Linked DNA regions of Geotalea uraniireducens. The protein of the gene in region 1 binds, or shares a complex with, the protein of each later gene. Links are inferred from orthologs where the notes say so. Each region holds a gene or a part of one and is shown on either strand. Other genes may lie near its edges. The genes, in order: QMN23_RS19235 and uvrB.

Region 1 (11,080 bases):
TAACCGATTTGCCCCCCTGGCGCAGCGACGGGACCAGGCCGGCCTTGACCGGGTCGGTAACGGCGGAGAAGACGATCGGAATTCCCTTCAGGGTGTTGGCCAGCGCCTGGGAGGTGGGGGTGGCGATGCCGACGGCGAGATTGACCCGCTCCGACTGGAATTTGTTGGCAATGGAAGAGGCGGTGCTGATATCGCCGTTGGCATTCTGCAGGTCATACTGGGCGTTGATCTTCTCCGCTGCCAGTTCATCCTGGATCCCTTTTTCCACCGCATCCAGCGCCGGGTGGGCAACGATCTTGGAGATGCCGATCAGGACCCTCTTCGGCGGATTTGCCGCCAGCACCGGCGCAGAGATCACCAGGACCGCAAGGAAGGTTAGCAACAAGCCGATTCGTTTTCTCACCGAAAACCTCCTGTTCACCATGCATTTTCCCGCCGGCCACCCCGGAGGATGGCGACGGTTTTAATTTAATGAAGAAGGATAGCACCGCCGCCAAGTTGCCGTCAATGTGATTTTACGAGATTTTTTTGCCATATCCGCCCGGCTGCAGCCGGTTGTCAACGGCACGGAGCGTGGTAGATTTGGGGAAGCGACGACAATCGGACACGTCGGCAACCAGGAACGGAGGGAACGATGAGCGACGATCTGGCGGGGAAAATTGCCCTGGTCACCGGCGGCAGCCGGGGGATCGGCCGGGCGATCGCCCTGGCCCTCGCCGCGGCAGGGGCGGAGGTGGCCGTCAACTACCGGAGTCGCGACAGCGAAGCCCGGGAAACGTGCGAGGCGATCCGGCAACTCGGCCGGCAGGCAGTGGCAATCCGGGCGGATATTGCCCGGCCGGCAGAGGTTCGGCAATTGCCGGCGCAGGTGCGGCGGGAGCTGGGACCGGTGGCGATCCTGGTGAACAATGCCGGCATTGCCACGGCCCGAACCATCGAGACGATCACCGAACAGGAATGGGATGAAACCCTGGCGGTCAATCTCACGTCCGCCTTCCTCGTCACCCAGGCGGCCCTGCCCGACATGCGTGCCGCCGGCTGGGGACGAATCATCAGCATCTCTTCCGTCGCCGCCCAGATGGGCGGGGTGGTCGGCCCCCATTACGCGGCATCGAAGGCCGGGATCATCGGCCTGACCCATTACTATGCCGCCCAGCTGGCCGGCGAGGGGATCACCGCCAACGCCATCGCCCCGGGGCCGGTCGCCACCGACATGGCTGCCGCACTGCCGCAGCTCCGCCCGGAGTCACTGCCGGTGGGGCGATTCGGCACCGCCGCCGAAATCGCCGAGGTGGCGGTCCTCTTGGCCCGCAACGGCTACATCACCGGCCAGACCATCAACATCAATGGTGGCCGCTACCTCGACTAAGCGGCAAGGAGAGCGGGTCGTCAGCCGGCCCGCCCTTTTTTGACCCCAATAATCAGACCGATCAGGTAATTCTTGTAAATGCAGTCCACATCGGCGAAGCCCGCCTCCTCCAGCCAGCGGAGCTGGTCGGCGAGTGTCGCCTCCCGGTCGTAGGCCAGCCGCCGCTCGATACCGGCCCGGACCTCCTCCTCGGTGGCGCCGGCCTGGCGGATCTTCGCCAGCCAGGTATTCCAGTACAGCTCCTGCAGTCCCGGCGTCGGCCCCTTGATCTGGTCGATATTGACGAACATCCCCCCGTCCCGGAGCAGCGCATAGACCCGCCCGCAGAGCGCTTTTTTCTCCTCGTCGGCCAGGTGATGGATCGACAGGCTCGAGATGACCAGGTCGAAGCGCCCCGGATCGCGAAGCTCGCGGTAGTCGCTCAGCAGATAGCGGAACTGGTCGGGATAGTCGCGGAACCGCTCGCGGGCCACATCGAGCATCCGGTCAGCCACGTCGCAGAGGACGAACCGCGCCTGGGGATACTTGGCCAGCACCTGCCAGGAAAAGAGCCCCGTCCCCGCGCCCAGGTCGAGAACCTCGATCGGGGCCGCCGCCGGAAACGGCAGCAGTTCCCGGGCAATGGCAAACAGGTCGTCGTAGCCGGGCACCGCCTTCCTCACCCAGCCGTCATAATAGGCCACCGAATTGTCGAACGCCTCGCCTATCGCCATGATCTACAGTCCCTCCCTGCGGGAAAAAATACGCGGCTCATCCGGCGATCACCACTTTCCGGGTCCGATGGACCTCGTAATCGGGGACGAGCCGTTCGTAATCCTTGTCCATCAGCGGCGAGGAGATCATGAAATCGGCCGAGGCGCGGTTGCAGGCCACCGGGATGTTCCAGACCCCCGCCATCCGGAGCAGCGCCTTGACGTCGGGATCGTGGGGCTGGGGTTCGAGCGGGTCCCAGAAAAAGATGAGGAAATCGATCTCCCCCTCGGCAATCTTGGCGCCGACCTGCTGGTCGCCGCCGAGCGGCCCGCTCTGCAGCTTGAGGATTTCCAGCTCCAGTTCCTCCGCGAGGATGGTGCCGGTGGTGCCGGTCGCGTAGAGCCGGTGCTGGGCCAAAAGGTTCCGGTTGAAGCGCGCCCATTCGACCAGGTCGCGCTTTTTGTTGTCGTGGGCAACCAGGGCAATCTGCTTGTTGCGCCGCATCACGATCTTTTTGTAACTCATTCGGATTGACTCCTTTGCGGCAGTCGGCCGCGCCCTGTTCTGCCGGGACCGTCCGTGCTGCCACCGTTTTTCAGGTGCTTTTCCAGCCGGGCCAGCTGCCGCTCGATCGCCCCCCCGGCGCTGATTTGCGGATTGGAGGGCGTTTCTCCCTCCTGACGCTCCCACTGCCGGATCGTCTCCCGGGCCCGGGCGAACGCCCCGGTGAAGGAGTAGGTCCGGCGCAACGCTTCGTCAAAGTACGCTTTGCCGAACCAGGTGAACCGCTCGCCATAGCTGCAGCCGAACGAGGCGTGGTCGGCATCGGCCGCGGTGATGACCAGGGTGTGGTCGTCGGCCAGCGGCGCGATGAAGCCGCCGGCGTAACAGGAGGAAACGACCACCACCTTCCAGGTGATCCCCGATGTGCGGAGCATCGCCCGCAACTGCGCCGGCGTCAGGCCGCCGAGCTCCAGCGGCGGATTGTCGACCACCAGCTCGTGTCCCGGCGAGCCGTGGGAGGTAAGATAGAGGAACAGCAGATCGTCATGCCGGTTCATCACCCGGCCGATCCGCGCCAGGGTCCGCGCCAAGTTGGCTTTGGTGGCAAAGGGAAGAATGGTGGCGGTCCGCGGGTTGTTGGCAAGCAGCACCGTCCGGCCGGCGGCACCGAACCGTTCGGCAAAGAGCCGGCCGACCGCCGTCAGCTCCCGGGTAAAGACATCCTGCCCCGCGTCGCCGGCAAAGCCGACGAAATAGAGATGCGGCGTCGCCGGCCGGCCGGGAAGCAACTGATCGAGCTGCCGGTCGAGCAGCTGCTGCTGGGTCGCCAGGACGTCGCCGGTCAGGTGCAGTTCTCCCCCTTCGGCCCCCTCGTCGGGCGCCACCCAGAGGTCACCGCGGGGGAAAAACCAGAGCGGGACGACAACCAGCACGGAGAAGAAGAGCAGCACCGGCAGCCGGCGGCGCAACGTCGGCACCAGCCGGCCGAGAAACACCGCCCCGGCGGTCAGCCACCACCAGAAAAAACGGTAATAGTGGGATTCTTCCAGCCAATCGTTCAGCCGGTCCAGATGAGGGAGCTGCGCCAGTCCTTCCAGGAGGGCATGGCAAAGCTCCAGGGGGATGCTCAGGGCAACGAGCGCCACCGGGATCGCCGTCACGAGCGCGGGGCGATCGAGCCGCCGGGCCGCCAGGGCGCCGAGCAGCAGGAAGAGCGGCAGGTGAAAGAAAAACGAAGGGATGGCCTGGTAGGCAAACTCGCCACTCCGGCCGACCAGCAGGAAGGAGGCGACCAGATTGAGCAGCAGATCGGCAACGGCCAGGATCGCCAGATCGCCCGGCGTGCCGCAGAATGTCTCGGCCGTCACCCGGCGCAGCAGGGCGAGCCGTACCCCGCTCCAGAGGTTGTGCGCCACGTTCCGCCCCCGGCATGGCGCTGGCGCCGGGAAGGGCCGGCTCTGATCGTCATTCTCCATAGTGGCGGCATCATAGCACGCCGGAACTGTTTTGGCGAGTCCGGGCAACGGCTTGCCCCCGCCGGCCACCGGCATGATCGTCAGCCGCCGCTCGGCGCTTCACCGGCCGACCGGGCCGACCACTGCCGAATCAGGAGCGCCTCTTCCTCGGTTATCCCCAGCGAGCGGAGAAAATCGTGATGGGCCTGCGGCGCCCGCCGCTCGAACTCGGCGTGCCAGCGCCCCATGGCGGCGTCGTCCATGCCGGCGGCCCGCAGCATCGCCACCCAGGTTTCCTTGTCCACCGTCGCTGGCAGATCGCCGCCGGCCACCTGGCGCAGCATGCCGGCCAACAGGTGCTGCTTCACCTGCAGCGCCCGGATTTCCTCGCCCAGTTCCCGCAGCCGGCGTGCCAGGACCGGACTGTTCTCGTTTTCCCGGGTCGTGAGGATTCGCTGGATATCCTCGATGGTCAACCCCGCCCGGCGATAGCTGCAGATGGTCGCCAAGCGCCGGCTGTCCGCCGGCGCATAGAGCCGGTAGCCCGCCTCGCTCCGCCCAGTCGGGGAGAGCAGGCCGATCCGATCGTAGTAGAGGAGGGTGCTGCGCGATAGCCCGAAGCGCCGGGCAAGCTGGCTGATCCGCTCCATGAGCTCTCCGGAATAAGTGGGCGCGGCCCCGGTTCCGGGGCCGCGGTAGAGGTCAGTATGTGCCGGCCCGGATCGCCGCGATCCGTTCGGCGGGGAGGCCGAGCCATTCCAGGAAACTCTGGTGGCCGGCCGGGTTCTCCTCTTCGAACAGCTGGTGCCAGCGGCGCATCGCCGCCTCGTCGAGCCCGATGGCGCGGAAGCGCCGGACCCATTCGTCAACCGTTACCGTCTGGTGCATTGTCGTTCTCCTTTCGTCGTGCAGAGTCTGTCGTGGCCATGACAAAGACCACGCTAAACCGTGCAGCGATAGACGGGTCAACCGAAAACCTGCGGCGAAAGAATTTTGCTCTTATTCTCCGGCAGGCGGCCGCGCGGCTTGCGGCATCCCAAACCGGGATTATACTTGGTTTATCTTTATTAATTCAAGCGGTTGGCCGTGATTGGCGTAGCAGGCGACCGCAAATCGGCCGGTGGCGGACAAACGGGGGAAACAGGCGCCAGGATGCCCAACGGACCTGGCGGTGCCGAAGAGACTTCCCGGGAAAGGCGGACTCCATGGACATCGAGCGGCTGGCGTTTATCTTCGGCTGTATTCTGGTCCTGATCGGCATCATCGGCGGCGGCTTCGAACTGAAGGAGCTGAAAATTCCCAAGATGAGCTGGCCGACCCGGCTGGTCGCCATCATCGGCGGCGCCATCTTCGTCGGCATGGGCTTTTTTCTGCCGGCCGCCAAAGAAGAGGCCAAACATCCGGCCGAGCCGGCACCGGCCAGCCAGACCGCCGGGAGCCCGCCCGCCCCGGTGCAGCAGCCGGCGCCGGCCCAACCGGCCACGCCGCCTCCCGACGCCGAAGAGCGGCCGGCGGAGGAACCGGCAACCCGCCCGACGCCGGTGATGGTGAAACTGCGCTGGCTCGACAACGCCCTCGTCTATGCCGGTTACATCAAAAGTTACGGGCAACGGGCCGAGTTGACCATCGACGTTTTCGATCTGCGGACCGGGACGTTCATCAAAACCCACCGCCAGGAAGTCCGGTCAATCCCGGCCGCCGGCGGCTTCGTCGTCTCCGGGGCAGTCGATGTCCCCGGCGACTCGGTCACCCCCTATCCGCACAGCCACCAGTTCAACCTGGTTTTCCAGAACCAGGGCGGAGCGCTCGCCGTGGCCAACTGCACCGGCAGCAACTGCTATCCGGCCGAGATCTCGCGGTAGGAACCGACGTGGCGGCTACGCCCGCTCCAGCCCGGCAAAGCGGACCAGCAGCTTTTTCGGTCCCACCGAGTTGAACCAGACGATCACCTTCTGCTCGTCCCCCTTCCCTTCAATCTTGCGGATCACCCCGACGCCAAACTTGCCGTGGCGAACGCGCATCCCGAGCCAGACGCCGTCCTCCGGCTCTTCGGGCACCACTTCGAGATCGTCAAAGTCGGGTTCGATCTCCGTTTCGAGGATCGCCGCCAGGTTGTGCCGGGGCGGCTCGGCAGCCGATGGGGGGACTTCCGCCGGCGCCGGACGTGCGCCGAAGCCGAAAGCCGGCTGGTATTCGTCCTCCAGGTCAAGGAGCTGGCGGGGGATGTCGGCAATGAACCGCGACGGCATGTTCAGCTGGTCCTGGCCGTAAATTCGCCGGCGGCGGGCATTGGTGATGAAGAGCCGTTCCCGGGCCCGGGTCATGCCGACGTAGCAGAGCCGCCGCTCCTCCTCCATCCCTTCCGGGTCGTCGAGGGAGCGAACGTGGGGGAAGAGCTTTTCCTCCATGCCGATCATGAAGACCAGCGGGAATTCCAGTCCTTTGGCGGCATGGAGGGTCATCAGCGTCGCCGACTCCCGTTGCCCTTCGCCCCGCTCCAGGTCGGAGACGAGCGCCACCTGTTCGAGGAAGGCGGCAATACTCTTCTCATCGCTGGTTTTCTCGAACTCTTCCAGGGCGGTGAGCAGTTCCTGGAGGTTGGCGAGCCGGTCGGCGGCCTCGTCGCTCCGTTCTTCCTGGAGCCGGGCAGCATAGCCGCTCTCCTGGATGATCCGCGCCGCCAGCTCCGCCGGGGTGGCACTATCGACCAGGACGGCAAAACGGTCGAGCAGTTCCAGAAAGCCGGCGACCTTGCCGCGCGGGCCGTTGCCGAGGAGGCTGCCGCCGGCCGCTTCCCGCAGGGCGTCGTAGAAGCCGAGCCCGGCGCGGGCCGCCAGCTCCGCCACCCGGTCGATCGTCGTATGGCCGATCCCCCGCGGCGGGGTGTTGATGATCCGTTTCAGCGACACCTCGTCGGCCGGATTGACCAGCACCTTGAGGTAGGCGAGAATATCCTTCACCTCCAGCCGCTCGTAAAAGCGCATCCCCCCCACCATGTGGTACGGGATGCCGTCGCTGACCAGGGCATCTTCCACCACCCGGGACTGGGCGTTGGTCCGGTAGAAAACCGCCACGTCCCGCAGATCGCCGCCGCGCCGGACATGCCGTTCGATCTCCCGGCAGACGTAACGGGCCTCGTCCCGTTCGTCGGCGAGGCGCCGATAGACGATCCGGTCGCCGGGCGGGTTCTCGCTCCAGAGGGTCTTGGCCTTGCGGCCGCGGTTCCTGGCCACCACGCTGCCGGCGGCGGCGAGGATATTCTGGGTCGAGCGGTAGTTCTGTTCCAGCTTGACGGTCCGGACGGCGGGAAAATCCTTTTCGAAGTCGAGGATATTGCGGATGTCGGCACCGCGCCAGCGGTAGATCGACTGGTCGTCGTCGCCGACCACGCAGAGGTTCTGTCGGTCGCCGGCCAAAAGCCGGACCAGCCGGTACTGGATCGGGTTGGTGTCCTGGTACTCGTCGACCAGAATCCAGCGCCAGCGGTCCCGATAGGCATCGAGGACGGCGGGATGTTCCTCGAAGAGCCGCACCACCAGCATGATCAGGTCGCCGAAATCAAGGGCGTTGCATTTCTGCAGCCGCTCCTGGTAGGCAGCGTAGACCTTGGCCAGCAGCTCGCCCATGAAGTCGCCGGTCGGGATCTCCCCGGGTGGAATGCCGCGGTTTTTGCAGTCGTCGATGGCGGCAGCGAATGAGGAGGCGGAGAACCGCTTCTCGTCGAGGCCGAGGCCGGCAACGATCTCCTTGAGGAGCTTTTCGGCGTCCTTGTCGTCATAGATGGCGAACGTGCTCTCGTAGCCGAGGTGGTGGATCTCGCGGCGGAGAATCCGGGCACAGGCGGAATGGAAGGTCGAGATCAGCGGCAGCTCGCTCCCGCCGACCAGCCGCGCCACCCGGTCGCGCATCTCGCCGGCCGCCTTGTTGGTGAAGGTGACGGCGAGGATCTGCCAGGGGGGGACCCCCCGCTCGCGGATCAGGTAAGCGATCCGGTGGACGATGACCCGGGTCTTGCCCGACCCGGCGCCGGCCAGGACGAGCAGCGGCCCTGCGCCGTGGAGTACAGCCTCCCGCTGGGGAGAATTGAGATTTTTCAAAAGGTCCATGGAAGTACCTGCGGCAGAGTGAACGGAATGGAGCAGCGGTTCGTTGTCGGGGCCGAGCGGACGGAAACGGGGATGCTTCGCTGACTATAGCGAAAGGGCCCCGACCGTTCAACCGAAAATAAATTTATTTGACAGTGGCGCGGCAGCCCTCTATCCTAGATATCTGATTCTGGCGCAATTACGCTAAGTTAGCTACAGCAAACCCGTTTCGAGGTCCCCGTGAAGGTCCTTTTCGTCCATCCCCATGGCAGCAACTGGCTGGGGACCGGCCAGGATATCAGCGCCATCTTCAACCTGATGCCCCCCCTCGGGATGATGAGCATCGCCGCCTTTCTCGAAGCGCGCGGAATCACCACCGAGATCATCGACTGCTACGGCACGCCGCTGCGCGGCGAGGCGCTGGCGGCCGAAATCCTCCGCCGCCAGCCGGACGCGGTCGGCTTTTCCTGCACCACCTCGTCGTTTCTCGAAGGGTACCGGATCGCCGAACTGCTCAAGGAGCGCCGGCCGGACCTGCCGGTGGTCTTCGGCGGCGCCCACGCCTGTTCCGTCGGCGTGGCGCTGCTCGACCGCTTTCCGGCCATCGACTACCTGGTAATCGGCGAGGGGGAGAACACCCTCTACGAGCTGGCGGCGGCCGGTTTCCGCAACCCGGCGGCCATCCCCGGGGTCGGTTTCCGCCGGGACGGCTGCGGTACCCTGGCGGCCCCCCGGGAGCTGATCGCCGATCTCGACACCCTCCCCTTCCCGGCTTACCACCGGCTGCCGGGCTTCCCGCGCCGTTACAACCTGCCGCTCTTCAGCTACCCGACGGCCCCCAACACCAGCGTCATCTCCAGCCGCGGCTGCCCCTACCACTGCAGCTACTGCGACCGCTCGGTCTTCAGCCGCGGCTTTCGCTTCAATTCGCCCGAGTACATCGTTGAGCACCTCGCCTACCTGCACCGGGAATTCGGTATCCGCCACGTTTTCTTCTACGACGACCTCTTCACCTTCGACCGGCGCCGGGTGGAGCGGCTCTGCGTGCTGATGGAAGAGCGGCGGCTGCCGGTGACCTACAACTGCATCGCCCGGCTGGAGCACGTCGACGACGAGCTGCTCCGGTTGCTCCGCCGCTCCGGCTGCTGGCAGGTCAACTTCGGCATCGAATCGGGGGACCCGGAAGTCCTGAAGCAGCACCGGAAGTTTTACGGCCTCGACGAGGTCCAGCGGAAGCTGCTGATGGTCCGCAAAGCCGGGCTGCGGGTGAAGGGGCTGTTCATGATCGGCCTCCCGGGCGAGACGGAGCAGTCGATTCGCCGAACCATCGATTACGCCCTGTCGCTCCCACTCGACGAGATCAACGTCACCAAGTTCACCCCGTTCCCCGGGGCGCCGATCTACCGGACCATCGGCGAACAGGGGACCTTCACCGAGGAGTGGCCGCTGATGAATTGCCTGAACTTCGTCTTCGTCCCCCACGGCATGACCCGGGAACAGCTGGAGGGGCTCTACAACGAATTCATCCGCCGCTTCTACCGGCGGAGCCGAATTCACTGGGGCTACACGAAAATGCTCTGGAAATCCCCCCACAGCGTCGCCCACTTCCTCCGCCACCTGCCGGCGATCCTCCGCTTCGAGCGGGAACAGAAATGGTGACCCCATGAGACGGTCGACCCAGCGGCTTTTCGGCGCCTGCCTGCTGGCGCTGCTCCTCGGCGTCCCGGCGGCACGGGGGGCCGACGCCCCCCGCTTCCGCTCCGCCAGTGGGGAACTGGCGCTCCTCGCCGGCTACGGCATCACCCACCGCGGCTTCGGCGCCACCCGCACCCAGGTCCAGACCGCCGACACCATCCTCCGCTACGGCTATTTCCTCTCTGCCGAGCACGGCAGCGGCTGGTACCGCGGCCGGCACGAGTTGTTCATGGAGCTGCCGGTCCATCTGGTGGTCGATCCGCGGCTCCGGGCGATGACCGGCGGCTACCTGCTCGGCAGCTGGAAGTTTACCTCCCTGGAGAGTCTCGCCCCCTACGTGTTCGCCGGCGGCGGGGTGCTTTACAACGACCTCGGCCTGGCAACCCAGGGGACCCGGCTCAATTTCTCCTATCAGGGAGGGTGCGGTCTCCAGTATCTGATCCGCCCCGACACGGCCATCGGCATCGAATACCGCTACCACCACGTATCCAACGCCGGCACCGCCGAGCCTAACGAACCGCTCAATTCGAGCAAGATTTTGCTGAGCATCTCCCTCTTCCGCTGAGCCACGCCCACCGCGCCACCATCCCTGTTATACTGTTCCTGTGCGCACGACCGAACCATCCATAAGCCGCCGCGATTTCCTCCGGCTGGCTGGGCTGGCCGGCGCCGGGCTCGCCCTGCCGGGGTGCGCCGGCGATCCGCCGCTTCGGGCCGGCGTTTTCCCCGCCTTCGGGGATGCGGCGCGCCCCTACCTGGGGCTGGCCACTTCGCTCCGCCACGAGTACGATTATACCCCCCGCATCGAAGGCACACTTCCCGCCGGGCTGCAGGGGGACTACTACCGGAACGGCCCGGCCCTCTTCGAGCGGGGCGGCCTGCGCAAGCGGACCCTCCTCGACGGCGACGGGATGATCCAGCTGTTCCGTTTCGCTGGCGCCGGAGTCCGCTACCGCAACCGCTTCGTCCGGACCGCCAAGTTCGTTGCCGAAGAGGCGGCCGGCCGCTTCCTCTACCCCACCTGGAGCACCGAGGTTCCCGGCGGCATCTGGGCCAACTTCTGGCAGGCGGGAAAGATCCCCTCCCAGGCGGGGATTACCGTCTTCCGGTGGCGCGGACGGCTCTACGCCTTCGACGAATCGACCCTCCCCTACGAACTCGATCCGACAACCCTGGCAACAACGGGAGAATCGACCCTCGGGCTGCCGCCCGGCGCCTCGATCTACTCCGCTCACCCGAAGCTCGACCCCCAGACCGGCGAATGGCTCCACTTCGGCCTC
Region 2 (11,055 bases), 3.8 Mb from region 1 along the record:
GTCGCAGCTAAGGATGAATCGTTTTCCCCCATTCTCAAAGAATCCTTCGACCCGGATGCTGAAACGACTGTCGGACAACGATCCGGAGACGATGCGGTTTTTCTCCAGGCGAATCGACAAGGCGTCGAGGAGCGCCGCTGTCGTTTCACACGGTGCGCCTTGGGGAATGGTCTGTAAGTCGTAGCCTGGGTCGGTGGCTGCTTTTGCCGCTCCGGCGTCAAACTCGACGACCCGGTAACCGTTGCTCGCCAGATAATCTTGTAGCGGTTGCGGCATTGCCGGCACATTTTCGTCGATGCAGAGGTACACCGCTTCCGGGCCGCGGGTCGCTGCCGGCAGGGTCGTAACCCGGAAATCGAAGTACACCGTCAGCCGGGGATCGGAACCGAAATCAACTGTGACGTTGTTGTCGACCCGGGCAAATTCTGCGGTATGGAGAAGAGTGGCGAAAAAGTCCTTGACGCTTTCCTTGCCGCGGACGACCACCCGGGTATCCGGATAATTCACTGCCAGCAGGGCTTTCTCCTGTGCCGACAGCGCCCCGCTCAGATCGACAAGAATCCTGCCGCCGTCTGCTGCCAAGAGGAGCGGGAAACGGTCGGCGGGAAGTGTTTTACCGTTCAGGCTGATCGGCCGGATCTCACCCTGCCCGGGGACCAGCTCAGTCCAGGCGGTGATCAGACGGGACGCAAAGGACGGAAGTTGAACCGAGGTGGAAGGTTGCTCCTCCTTGGCTTGCGATGGCGGGGCCGGGGCCGCTGGCGGTGCGGTTGAAGGGCCCGGGGGGAGAGTCAGCACCTGTTTGGGAGGGGGGGGCGGCTCGGCCGGGGCTTGGACGTGTCGCGGTGGTTCCGGCTGTAATGCCGCCGCTGCCGATTTGTTCGACGCGGGAGGGCTCGGCTCGCTCGCATTAAGCTGGGAAACGGGTGTCTTTACCTTTGGTTGTCGTCGCGGGATCAGAATCGTTTGCCCGACTTCGAGGCGCTTGATATCGGCGAGATGATTGATTCTTTGAATTTCCGGCAGGAGTGCTTCGGCGGCGTTGTTCGACAGGCCGAAATCACGGATCAGGACCTTGAACAGAAAATCTCCCGGCTTGATCGTGTAGCGGGAATATCCCTCCTCGTCAGCGGGGGGAAGCTCTTTCTTTACGTGGCTGGCCGGTCGGGTCGCCGACCGCTTCTGGTGCCGGGCCGTTGGTGGGGCATTCTGCAGCTCCTGAAGGTCAAGCTCGAACTGAGAAGAGGCGCAAAAACTATTGGTACCGGCGGAAACGGCAATGATTCCCGTCAAGAGCAGGGTGCTGGCGAACGTGGTTGGGCGTTTGATCATGATACCGTCCCGGAAGAAAATTGCTGCTACTGGAAATAAACGACAAAGGCCCGAACGGCCCGCTGGGGACCATTACGGTAGACGACAACGCGTGCTCCCGACGTGACGGTCCCCTTTTCGATCAAAAATCCGCTGGATTGCTGCCGGTCAGTAACCGAGATACGATCATCTCCCGTCATCTGCCGCAGCGAACCGCGCATGAACGATTCCGGAATGCCAAGGCCACTCCGGTCGATTGCCTGGATCGCCTTGATCGTCCCGTTGGTGCGATAAACCCGGAATTCGGTTCTGGTTCCATGGTACCGCTCCCAGCCCGGGTGTTTTGCGGCATAGGTTTTGTCGACCCGCTGCCGGGGGATGAACGCAGGTAACGTGGTCAGCCCGCCAGTTGCCGGCTGGGTCGTTGGCGCCGGCGCTTTTGGTGTGGGGGGCGAGGGCAGTGTTGCGGCAGAACCTGGCGCCGGAGTGGCTTTGGCGGTTGGGCCGCCATTTGCCGGTACGGGGGGGGGCGGCGGTTTGACCGTTGCCTGTTTGGGAAGCGTTGCCAGCGGTGCAGTCGAGGGCTTGTTCGGCGAACCGACGAAAAAGAAACCGATACCGATGATGGCCACTGCTGCGATACCGACTAGGGCTGCCCGATACCGCAGGATGCTGGCCTGACGTTTTGGTTGCCGGGAGGCAGGGGAAGCCATGTGGCGTGCCGTGGCTGAGTGCCCGGCGCTTTCTTCGGCAAGGTGCTCTTCGATTTCAGTGAGCGGCACCGGTTGGGGCGCCTGCTCAAGAGCCGACTGGAGCTGCTGGTCGAACGGCGTGGCGGCCGGTGGCGATGGCGACGTGTCATTGGCCGTCGCCACAGAATCGCTGATGAATGACGGGCCGGATAGCTCAACCAGGTTGCTCTCAGGTTCCGGCTCTTTGCTTGGCAGCGGTGCAGATGGTGTGTCGACCGGCATTTCAGCTGACGGCGCCAGGGGGGCCTCGATGGCGCCGTCAGCAGCTTCACTCCCGGCGATGATCCCGATGATTGCCGATGTCAGCTCTTCATCGCTCAAAGAAACATCCAAAGCTGTGGCAAGGGAATTGTCAACGGACGAATCGCCGGCTTCGCAGAACAGCGTAACGCGCGGCCGACCCGCTGCCGTTTCGGCCAAGAGGTGGCGGACGATAATTTCGCCGGACAGCCCTGACAGATGGTTCTGGATGAAGAGCAGGGCGGGGGGGCGTTCGCTGATGTCTTGGATTCCCTGGCGGAGAGAACGGGAAATGCGCAGGTCAATCTGCGGGTAATCCTTCGTGAAATCGAAGAGCCGTTCGAGCCGGTTTTGATCGGCTATGAGGAGAATAGTGACCACAAATGCCCCATTATCCGGTAAATAGCAGTGTGGCGTATTCTATGTGACGGAACGCCGATAATCAATAACAAAGAAGAGCCGGAAAAAGAGGGGGCGGGGCGTATTTGCCGGGTAACTGCCCATCGCACCAGAGATTGCGAGAGTTGATCCCTGGTAAGCAGCGGAACTGTCGGCTACGAGGCCGTCAGGCGGGAGCCGGTTCGCCGACGGCTGCCGATGGGCTGGCCGGCGGCCCGAGCAATTCTTCCCGTACCTGCTCAAGTCCGCGCTGTTCGATGAGCCGGCCGAGCCGCTGTTCGCTACCCGACTGCTTATACCAGTCGATGATCCGGGCGATGATTGCCAGGACTTCGTCGTCGCTGCCGACATTGTCCACCAGCATGTCGGCGAGTCGGGGCCTTGCCCCTGCATTCCCGCCAATATAGATCCGCCAGCCTTTCGGGGTTCCCATGATGCCGATGTCCTTTACCGCGACCTCGGCGCAGGAGAGCATACATCCCGAGACGCCCATCTTCATCTTGTTGGGGAGTTCCATGGCGTGATAGAGCCGATCTATTTTCAGGCCGAGCGCCGCCGAATCTTGAATGCCGCGTTTGCACCAGGTGGTGCCGGGGCAGATCTTTATGCTGCGAACACAGAGGCCGATTGCCGCTCCCGGCTGCTGCGCCAGTTCGGCCCAGAGGGGGTCGATGTTCGCCTCTTCGATCCCAAACAGGGCGATGCGCTGGGCCGAGGTAAGTTTCAGCGCCCTGGCGCCATATTTGTCAGCCACATCGCACAGCTTGCGCAACGTGGCGGTATCGGTGAAGCCGCCGGGAATATGGGGGGCAACGGCGTAAGTTTCACGGTCCCGCTGCAGGATTGCCCCTTTACTTGGAATATCTTTCTTCATGGACCTTCCTCCGCTGATTAAGCCTGGACTAGTGGTAGCATATTTTCCCCGGCAAATAAAGAGCGGACGACGTAGACGGGGAACAGGGCCGGGGCAAAGGCTATTGCTGTTCGGCGAGCGCCGAGTCCCGCTCGACGGTACGGCAACTGAGAAAGGAAAAGGCGGCGGCAACGAGGATGGCGAGCGGAGCGACCATTAGCGAATTTTGTAATCCCCACCGGTCAGACAGCCAGCCGATGATGGTCGGAGAAATGGCATCGCCCAGGGCGTGAATGAAAAAGATGTTGACGGCGAAGGCCATCGAGCGGATGGCGGAGGGGGAGACATTGACGATGACCGTATTCAACGGGCCGGTATTGAGGAAGAGAAAGAACTCTGCCAAGGCGATTGCCGTCAGGCAGAGGGGGAGGGACGGCGCGAGAATGGCGATGGCCGCGAACGGTGTGCCGAGCAGAAATCCCCAGCCGGACACCAGCAGGTATCCCTTGCCGCTGCGCTGCTGCAGACGATCGCCGAGCCAGCCCCCGGAAAGAGTGCCGGCGATGCCCGTTATGACGGTAATTGCGCCGAACAGGGTGTTTCCTTTGGCGACGCTCAGGCCGTGGATGCGGTTGAGAAACGACGGCAGCCATTGTGCAAGTCCGCCGAGGGCAAAGGTCATCGCGGCCATGGCCAGCGTGCCGTTGATGAACGAACGGTTGCCGAGCAGATCCGCATAGCGGCGGGTCGGAGAGACTGCGCTGTTCTGGTCGCCGATTGTGCGTGGCGGGTCCCGGAGCAGCCAGACCGGGATGGCCAGCAGCAGTCCCGGGGTACCGACGATCAGGAAGGAGGCATGCCAGCCCCACGTCTGGCCGATAATCCCGCCCAGCAAATAGCCGAGGGCACTGCCGACCGGAATGGCAAGGAAGAACAGGGCAAGAATCCTTCCACGCCGCTCCTTGGGAAAGTAGTCAGCCAACAGGCCGGGAGAGACGGTGCCGAAGCTTGCTTCCCCGATCCCGACGACGGTTCGGGCAGCCAGCAAGCCGTGGTAGGTACCGGCAATTCCGGCGAGGGCTGTAGCGGCGCTCCATACGGCCACGCCAAAGGAACAAAGCCGGGTCCGTTGCCAGCGGTCGCCGATCCAGCCGAGGAGCGGGGCCGAAACCATGTAGCAGAGCATGAAGGCGCTGCCGAGAAAGCCGAGGGCCGTATCCGAGAGGTGTAGCTCGGCTTTCAGTAGCGGAAAGATGGCGTAGAGGACCTGGCGATCGATGTAGTTCAGCAGGTTGATCGCGAGCAACAGGGTCAGGGCGGCGGTGGACGCGGCGCTGTTGCCGCCTGGCGCAGATGGCGAACTTGTCACGAGGCTCCCTCCGCCGGGGCGGACAGGGACGTGCCGGTTGCTCCGTCAATCAATGTGCCGATCCGCAGGTGGTCTTCTTCGGAAAGGTGGATGAATTCGAGGCCGAATCCTTCGGGAAGGCTCCGCTTGATTCGTCGGGCGCCACGATTGAGCCAGGCGACCCGGCCGAATACTTCCACCAGGTGTCCGTCGGGAAGCACAAAGCCGAGGCGGAGTTGTTCGCCGACCTCGATGTTGCAGCGGGACGAAAGGAATATCCCGCTGGTGCTGAGCTCTTCAACCGTGCCATAGTGGCTCGCCCCGCCTTGCCTGAAGACGGCGACTGCCTGCAAGGGAATCCGGGGCGTGCGGCGGTCGATGGCCGGCAGGAAGCGACGGCCGGATTCGAGAAACTGCCGCCGGTCGAGCGGCTTGGTGATGACCCCGTTGCAACCGGCCAGCTCACAGGCGTGTCGATCATCGTCCTTTCCCTCCCCAACGACCATGATCAGCGGAGTGTCGTGCAGTGCCGGATCACGCTTGAATTCCCGACACCAGGCAGCGCCGTCGCCTTCCGGCATGCGGTAGTCCAGATAAATGAGATGGGGACGTTCGATTCGGGCAATCCGCAGACCTTCACTGGCACTGGTGGCGGTCAGGGCCCTTATCTGAGAATCCTTGAGATATTCGCAGGCTACAGCGAGGAAAAACTTCTCGTCGTCGACGAGCAGGATGCGTGGATCGTCCATGATCGCTCCGGGTGGGATTATTTCAGGGCAAGTTCCTGGTCTTCGAGCCGTTTGATTCGGTCGCGGAGCGCTGCCGCCTTTTCGAAGTCAAGATTCTTGGCGCAGGCCAGCATTTCCTTGCGCAGCGTCTTGACCAGCTTCGGAATGTCGGCGGGTGGCACATACTCTTCTTCTGCATCGCCAACCGTGGGGACCGTATAGTAATCCCTTTCCTCGATTGATTCAAGGATTGACCGCAAGCCTTTCTTTACCGTCTGAGGCGTAATACCGTGCTCCTCGTTGAAGGCGAGTTGCAGCGCGCGACGACGTTTGGTCTCCTCGATGCAGGTCCGCATGGAATCGGTGACGGCATCGGCATACATGATCACCCGTCCTGCGGCGTTGCGGGCCGCGCGGCCGCAGGTCTGGATCAGCGAGCGGCTTGAGCGGAGGAAGCCTTCCTTGTCGGCGTCGAAAATTGCCACAAGCGATACTTCGGGGATGTCGAGCCCTTCCCGCAGCAGATTAATGCCGACCAGGACGTCGAATTCACCGATGCGCAGGTCCCTGATGATCTGCATTCGCTGGATGGTATCGATATCCGAATGAAGATAGCGAATCCTGATGCCCAGTTCCCGGTAGTAATCGGTCAAGTCTTCCGCCATCCTCTTGGTCAGCGTGGTGATCAGCAGGCGTTCGCCCTTGGCCACTGTGGCGCGGATTTCCTGCAGCAGGTCGTCGACCTGCCCCTGTGCCGGTCGCACTTCGATTTCAGGGTCAAGAAGCCCGGTCGGCCGGATGACCTGTTCGACAACTACGCCGCCGGCCTGCCGTAATTCAAAGTCGGCAGGGGTTGCCGAAACGTAAACCACCTGATTGAGGCGATCACTGAACTCTCTGAATGTCAGGGGGCGGTTGTCGAGAGCCGCTGGGAGCCGGAAACCATAGTTGACGAGAGTCTCCTTACGGCTCCGGTCGCCGCGGTACATACCGCCGACCTGCGAGACGGTGATGTGCGATTCGTCGACGAACAGCAGAAAATCACGCGGGAAATAGTCGAGCAGGGTGTAGGGAGGGTCGCCGGCGGCACGGCCGTCGAAATAACGCGAGTAATTCTCGATCCCTTGGCAGAATCCCATCTCTTCCATCATTTCAATGTCGAAGAAGGTCCGCTGTTCGAGCCGCTGGGCCTCCACCAACATGTTCTGCTCCCGAAACCAGCGGATGCGTTCTTCCAGGTCGAGCCGGATTTGTTCAATGGCGCGCTCGAGGGTTTCACGGGTAGCGACGTAGTGGGAGGCGGGATAGACGGCGCATTTTGTCAGCCGTTGCAGGACTGCGCCCCGGAGCGGATCGATTTCACTGATCCCTTCGACCTGGTCGCCGAAAAACTCGATGCGGATCGCCCGCTCGTCATCATGGGCCGGGAAAATTTCGACAATATCGCCCCGCACGCGAAAAGTCCCCCGGTGGAAATCGAGGTCATTCCGTTCGTATTGGATTTCCACCAGCTGACGAAGCAGGGTGTCGCGGCCGTACTCGTCTCCCTGGTGGAAGAAGATATGCATTGCCTGGTAGGCTTCGGGAGAGCCAATACCGTAGATGCACGAAACCGAAGCGACAATAATGACATCCCGTCTCGTCAGCAGGCTACGGGTGGCGGCATGGCGCAACTTGTCGATCTCGTCGTTGATCGAGGAGTCTTTCTCGATGTAGGTGTCGGAGGTGGGGATATAGGCTTCCGGCTGATAATAATCGTAATAGGAGACAAAATATTCGACGGCGTTTTCGGGGAACAGTTCCTTGAATTCACCGTAAAGCTGTGCCGCCAGGGTTTTGTTCGGCGCCAGCACCAGCGCGGGGCGGTTGGTCCCGGCAATGACGTTTGCCATGGTGAAGGTCTTGCCGGAGCCGGTAACGCCGAGGAGTACCTGGTGGCGGTCATTGCGCAGAACACCGTCGGTCAGCTCGGTGATTGCCGCCGGCTGGTCGCCGCGCGGCACATAGTCGCTTACCAGTCTGAAACGATCCATAGTGCGGATACTACCATGATCGGCAACCTATTGCACCGGCTAAAAGGAGCGTGACGGCCGGGTAATATCCCTATTTGGCCGAATTGGGGGTTTTGGGCGTCAGATTGAACTGGAGCCAGTACGAGCCGATCAGATGCAACGTTTCGCTGAGTTGCGTGAAATCGACCGGCTTGCGGATGTAGCTGTTGACGCCGAGATTGTAGCATTCGAGGATGTCCTGCTCCTCGTTTGACGAGGTAAACACGACGACCGGCAGCAGCCTGGTTTGCTGGTCCGCCCGGAGTTGCCGCAGGACTTCGAGCCCGTCCACTTTGGGGAGTTTGAGGTCGAGAAGCACCAGCTTTGGCATGAGGTGCAAGTCGCGCCCGGCGTGGGTACCGGTACCGAACAGGAAATCGAGCGCCTCGACCCCATCCCGTGCGACGGCCACTTCCGACGAGATATTATGTTTGCGCAAGGCGCGGAGGGTCAGCACTTCGTCGTCAGGGTTGTCTTCAACAAGGAGGATCAGTTTGTTGGGCATATCCGGTTCCTCGGCGTAGTGAGTGTTGGGCCAGCAGACGCATCGGTGGGCTGGCGGGCTATGGCGTCGAAGGTCCATCTGGACCGCCATTGGTTCATGGCAGCGCCGGATGCGCAACGAACGAGGGGTCAAAATGTGAATAAAACGTGACTATATCATATCATACCAAGAAAAAATTTGAACTGTTGAAGAAGGGCGGCGCTCCCGAGCGGCACCGATGTTGCTCTTGATTTTTAATGGTTCAGATGCAATACTCGGCAGTGAAACTTTGTGGGGAGGTCGCGCTATGTTTGGTATCGGCATGCCGGAATTGATCGTGATTCTAGTGATTGTTCTGGTGGTTTTCGGTGCGGGGAGGCTGCCGGAGATTGGTGGTGCTCTTGGCAAGAGTATCAGGAATTTTAAGAAAGCCTCCGAGGGGAAGGACGAGATTGAGATAAAACCGGAAAAGAAGGACGATACGAAAAAAGAGAACTGATGGGCAGGGGGGAGAAGCTGCTACCTCCCCCCGCATCTTCGCGGATGCTGCTAAACGGCCGCTGTGTCGGCCGTTTTCTTCCCGAAACGGTTATGCTACCGCTTCTTGGTCTTTTTGGCGGCCGACTTCTTTGCCGTGCTTTTCTTGGCGTGTGACGATTTTTTGCTGCTCTTCCCCTTTTTCCCTTTTTTCCCTTTGTGGCTTTTCTTGTGCCTCGCCGGTTCGGGAGAGAGTTCCTCTTTGATGTTGCTCAGCAGCACGGCGGTCTCTTCCAGCCCGGGATCAGCCTTCTTTGCCGCTTCGAGCGCTTCCTTCGCCTCGCTGATCTTGCCGGTCTTCAGATAGACCCTTCCCAGGGCATTAAATGCTTTGGCGTAATCGTTCTTCAGCTCGATCGCCTTCTTGTATTCGCCTTCGGCATTATCGTAATCCTTGTTGAATTCATAGATCAGCCCGAGCTTGTAGTGGCTAGCCGGGTCGTTCGGTGCCTGGGCGACGCCGTCCTTAAGCAGGGCAATCAAGTCGTCGTACCGTTTTCCTTTGACGTAGAGCGCCGTCAGAACATTTCGCGCTTCGGCGTCGTTGTTCTTGAGACGCAGAACTTCCCGATACTGTTTTTCCGCCTCGTCCATCTGGTTCGATTTGCGGTAGATGGCCGCCAGTTCCCGGTGGGCTTCCAGATTGTCCGGGTCAAGTTTCAAGGTGTCCTGGTAGGAGGCGATCGCTTCTTTGGGGTTTTTGGCGCTGGCGTAAATCCTCGCCAGTTTCAGATGCAGAAGGGGGTTGCTGCCGGCCCGGCGGAGGAGTTCCCGATACTGTTCGATGGCTTGGGCAAAACTGCCGCGAAGGGTGAAGATGTCTGCCAGCCGCCGCCGTGCGTCACCGTTTTCCGGAGAGAAGTGCAGAGCCTGCTTGTACTCGACGACCGCTTCGTCGATCATCCCCTTGCGCTCGTAGAGGACGCCGAGGTCATAGTGAATATCCCCGTTGCCGTCCTTGACCCTGATCAACTCTTTGTAAGAGTTGATGGCATCGTCATCCTGGCCCGCTGCCATCTGGGCGTCAGCCAGTTTGAGCAGTGCTTCGGGCCAGTCATGCTTCTCCGCCAGGGCGGCCCGGTACTCCTCAACCGCCTTCGGGTAATTTTTTGCCTTGGACAGCTCGTCACCACGGCGCAGATGCTCTTCAGGCAGGATGCCCCGCTGTTTGCCGGCAAGAAGGTATTCATAATCGGCCGCCTGGCGGTCACCCTTTTTTTCGTAGGTTTCCGCCAGCAGGAGATGAATCTGTTGGTTGTGCGGATTGGCAAGCTGGGCCTGCTTGAGTTCCTCAATGGCCTTGTCCAGTTTGCCGCTGCCGGCGTAGAGAGAGGCCAATCCCAGCCGGGCTTGCTCGGTGGCGGGATTTAGCTGGAGGGCCTTCCGGTATTCCTCTTCCGCCTCTGCCGGGCGCTTCATCGCCATGTACACCTCGGCAAGGTCGGCATGGATGCCGGGATTGTTCTCCTCTCCCTTGGCCGCCTCAGAATAGTGATAGATCGCCAGGGAATAAAGTTTGCGGTCGGTGAAGATCTTTGCCAAGCCACGGTGATAACGGGGAGCGGGATCTTCGGACAGGGCCTTGGTCAGTTCGACGACCGCTTCGTCATAGGAACCTTTGCGTACCAGCGCAAGGCCGAGGCTGCCGTGGGCCTGGGAAAAAGACGGGTCGAGCCGGAGAGCTTCCCGATAATTCTTGATCGCCGCATCGAGGCGGTTTTCCTTTTCATCGCGCATCGCTTGAACAAAAATGCCCGCGGCTCCATCCGGACAGTAATCGACGATGCGGTTGCCGAGAGCCTCTTTGTCGTTTTCATCATCCGAGAACAGCGATGGCACCATCTTTTTCGCCTCTCTGCAATCCCGGATTGCCGCGGGAGAGTTGCCAGCGGCAAGAATAACAGTTCCAAGGAGGGTTACTATGATAAGAGTCCTGAATTTACCCACGAAAATCCTCCCGAGTGGTTTGGGTCGATACCTGCGGCAGCAGGCGGGGGCCGGATGCTGTGAAGCGGGCTCATCAGCCGGGGTAACCTCTGTGGGGGCAACCGTCGGAAATGAGTTTTGTTGGGTTGGTGGTAGCTTGGACAATCCGCGGCGATGAAAGCTGGGTATCGGCAGCCAAGACCCCGCTCCTGTTCGGCAGCGGAGTGGCGCGGATGTATTCCGGCCGGGTAGCGACGAGCGGATTATACACGGGGGAAAGGCAAAATTCAATTTATAACCGTCCTTCCTGACTGGGGTTAGGGGGGGCTCATCCGCCGGCGGGCGGATTACCTTGACTTCGGTGGCAAAGATGATTAAATCATCACAAACTGAACCCGGTAAATGCTGTTGTTTACGCAATTCAGG

The links.
Region 2: the proteins of QMN23_RS19235 (region 1) and uvrB are in contact, whole or in part, in a crystal structure (PDB 7EGT), measured with the Thermus thermophilus proteins. The link is inferred for Geotalea uraniireducens from one-to-one orthologs. Residues at the interface, in WP_096412145.1 of Thermus thermophilus: His654, Arg656, Phe657, Gln666, Asp668, Glu669, Lys680, Arg681, Leu682, Ser683, Lys685, Tyr686, Ala687; in WP_096411307.1 of Thermus thermophilus: Glu23, Leu25, Arg26, Asp27, Gly28, Glu29, Arg30, Phe31, Arg55, Glu326, Asp327, Phe328, Glu379, Ser382, Gln383, His398, Gly400, Arg401.

The regions. Positions count from the first base shown.
Region 1 is NZ_AP027151.1:4,100,445-4,111,524, forward strand. What follows is about bases 5,513-8,432. They hold QMN23_RS19235 (ATP-dependent helicase), read right to left. Parts: upstream 8,127-8,432; coding sequence 5,898-8,126; downstream 5,513-5,897. Other genes in these bases: QMN23_RS19230 (hypothetical protein), read left to right, coding at 5,513-5,882; QMN23_RS19240 (B12-binding domain-containing radical SAM protein), read left to right, coding at 8,346-8,432. In the rest of the region: QMN23_RS19195 (ABC transporter substrate-binding protein), read right to left, coding at 1-403; QMN23_RS19200 (SDR family NAD(P)-dependent oxidoreductase), read left to right, coding at 635-1,369; QMN23_RS19205 (class I SAM-dependent methyltransferase), read right to left, coding at 1,390-2,082; QMN23_RS19210 (methylglyoxal synthase), read right to left, coding at 2,120-2,587; QMN23_RS19215 (C13 family peptidase), read right to left, coding at 2,584-4,116; QMN23_RS19220 (MerR family transcriptional regulator), read right to left, coding at 4,122-4,670; QMN23_RS19225 (hypothetical protein), read right to left, coding at 4,723-4,908; more of QMN23_RS19230, read left to right, coding at 5,226-5,512; more of QMN23_RS19240, read left to right, coding at 8,433-9,764; QMN23_RS19245 (acyloxyacyl hydrolase), read left to right, coding at 9,769-10,365; QMN23_RS19250 (carotenoid oxygenase family protein), read left to right, coding at 10,406-11,080. UniProt on the Escherichia coli protein: A helicase with DNA-dependent ATPase activity. Unwinds DNA duplexes with 3'-5' polarity. Translocates on single-stranded DNA with 3'-5' polarity. Initiates unwinding more efficiently from a nicked substrate than double-stranded DNA.
Region 2 is NZ_AP027151.1:297,730-308,784, forward strand. Bases 5,168-8,062 are described here. They hold uvrB (excinuclease ABC subunit UvrB), read right to left. Parts: upstream 7,665-8,062; coding sequence 5,670-7,664; downstream 5,168-5,669. Other genes in these bases: QMN23_RS01385 (response regulator), read right to left, coding at 5,168-5,652; QMN23_RS01395 (response regulator), read right to left, coding at 7,735-8,062. Also shown: QMN23_RS01365 (LysM peptidoglycan-binding domain-containing protein), read right to left, coding at 1-1,332; QMN23_RS01370 (hypothetical protein), read right to left, coding at 1,359-2,684; QMN23_RS01375 (NAD(P)/FAD-dependent oxidoreductase), read right to left, coding at 2,869-3,576; QMN23_RS01380 (spinster family MFS transporter), read right to left, coding at 3,677-4,924; more of QMN23_RS01385, read right to left, coding at 4,921-5,167; more of QMN23_RS01395, read right to left, coding at 8,063-8,187; QMN23_RS01400 (twin-arginine translocase TatA/TatE family subunit), read left to right, coding at 8,474-8,665; QMN23_RS01405 (tetratricopeptide repeat protein), read right to left, coding at 8,761-10,545. UniProt on the Escherichia coli protein: The UvrABC repair system catalyzes the recognition and processing of DNA lesions. A damage recognition complex composed of 2 UvrA and 2 UvrB subunits scans DNA for abnormalities.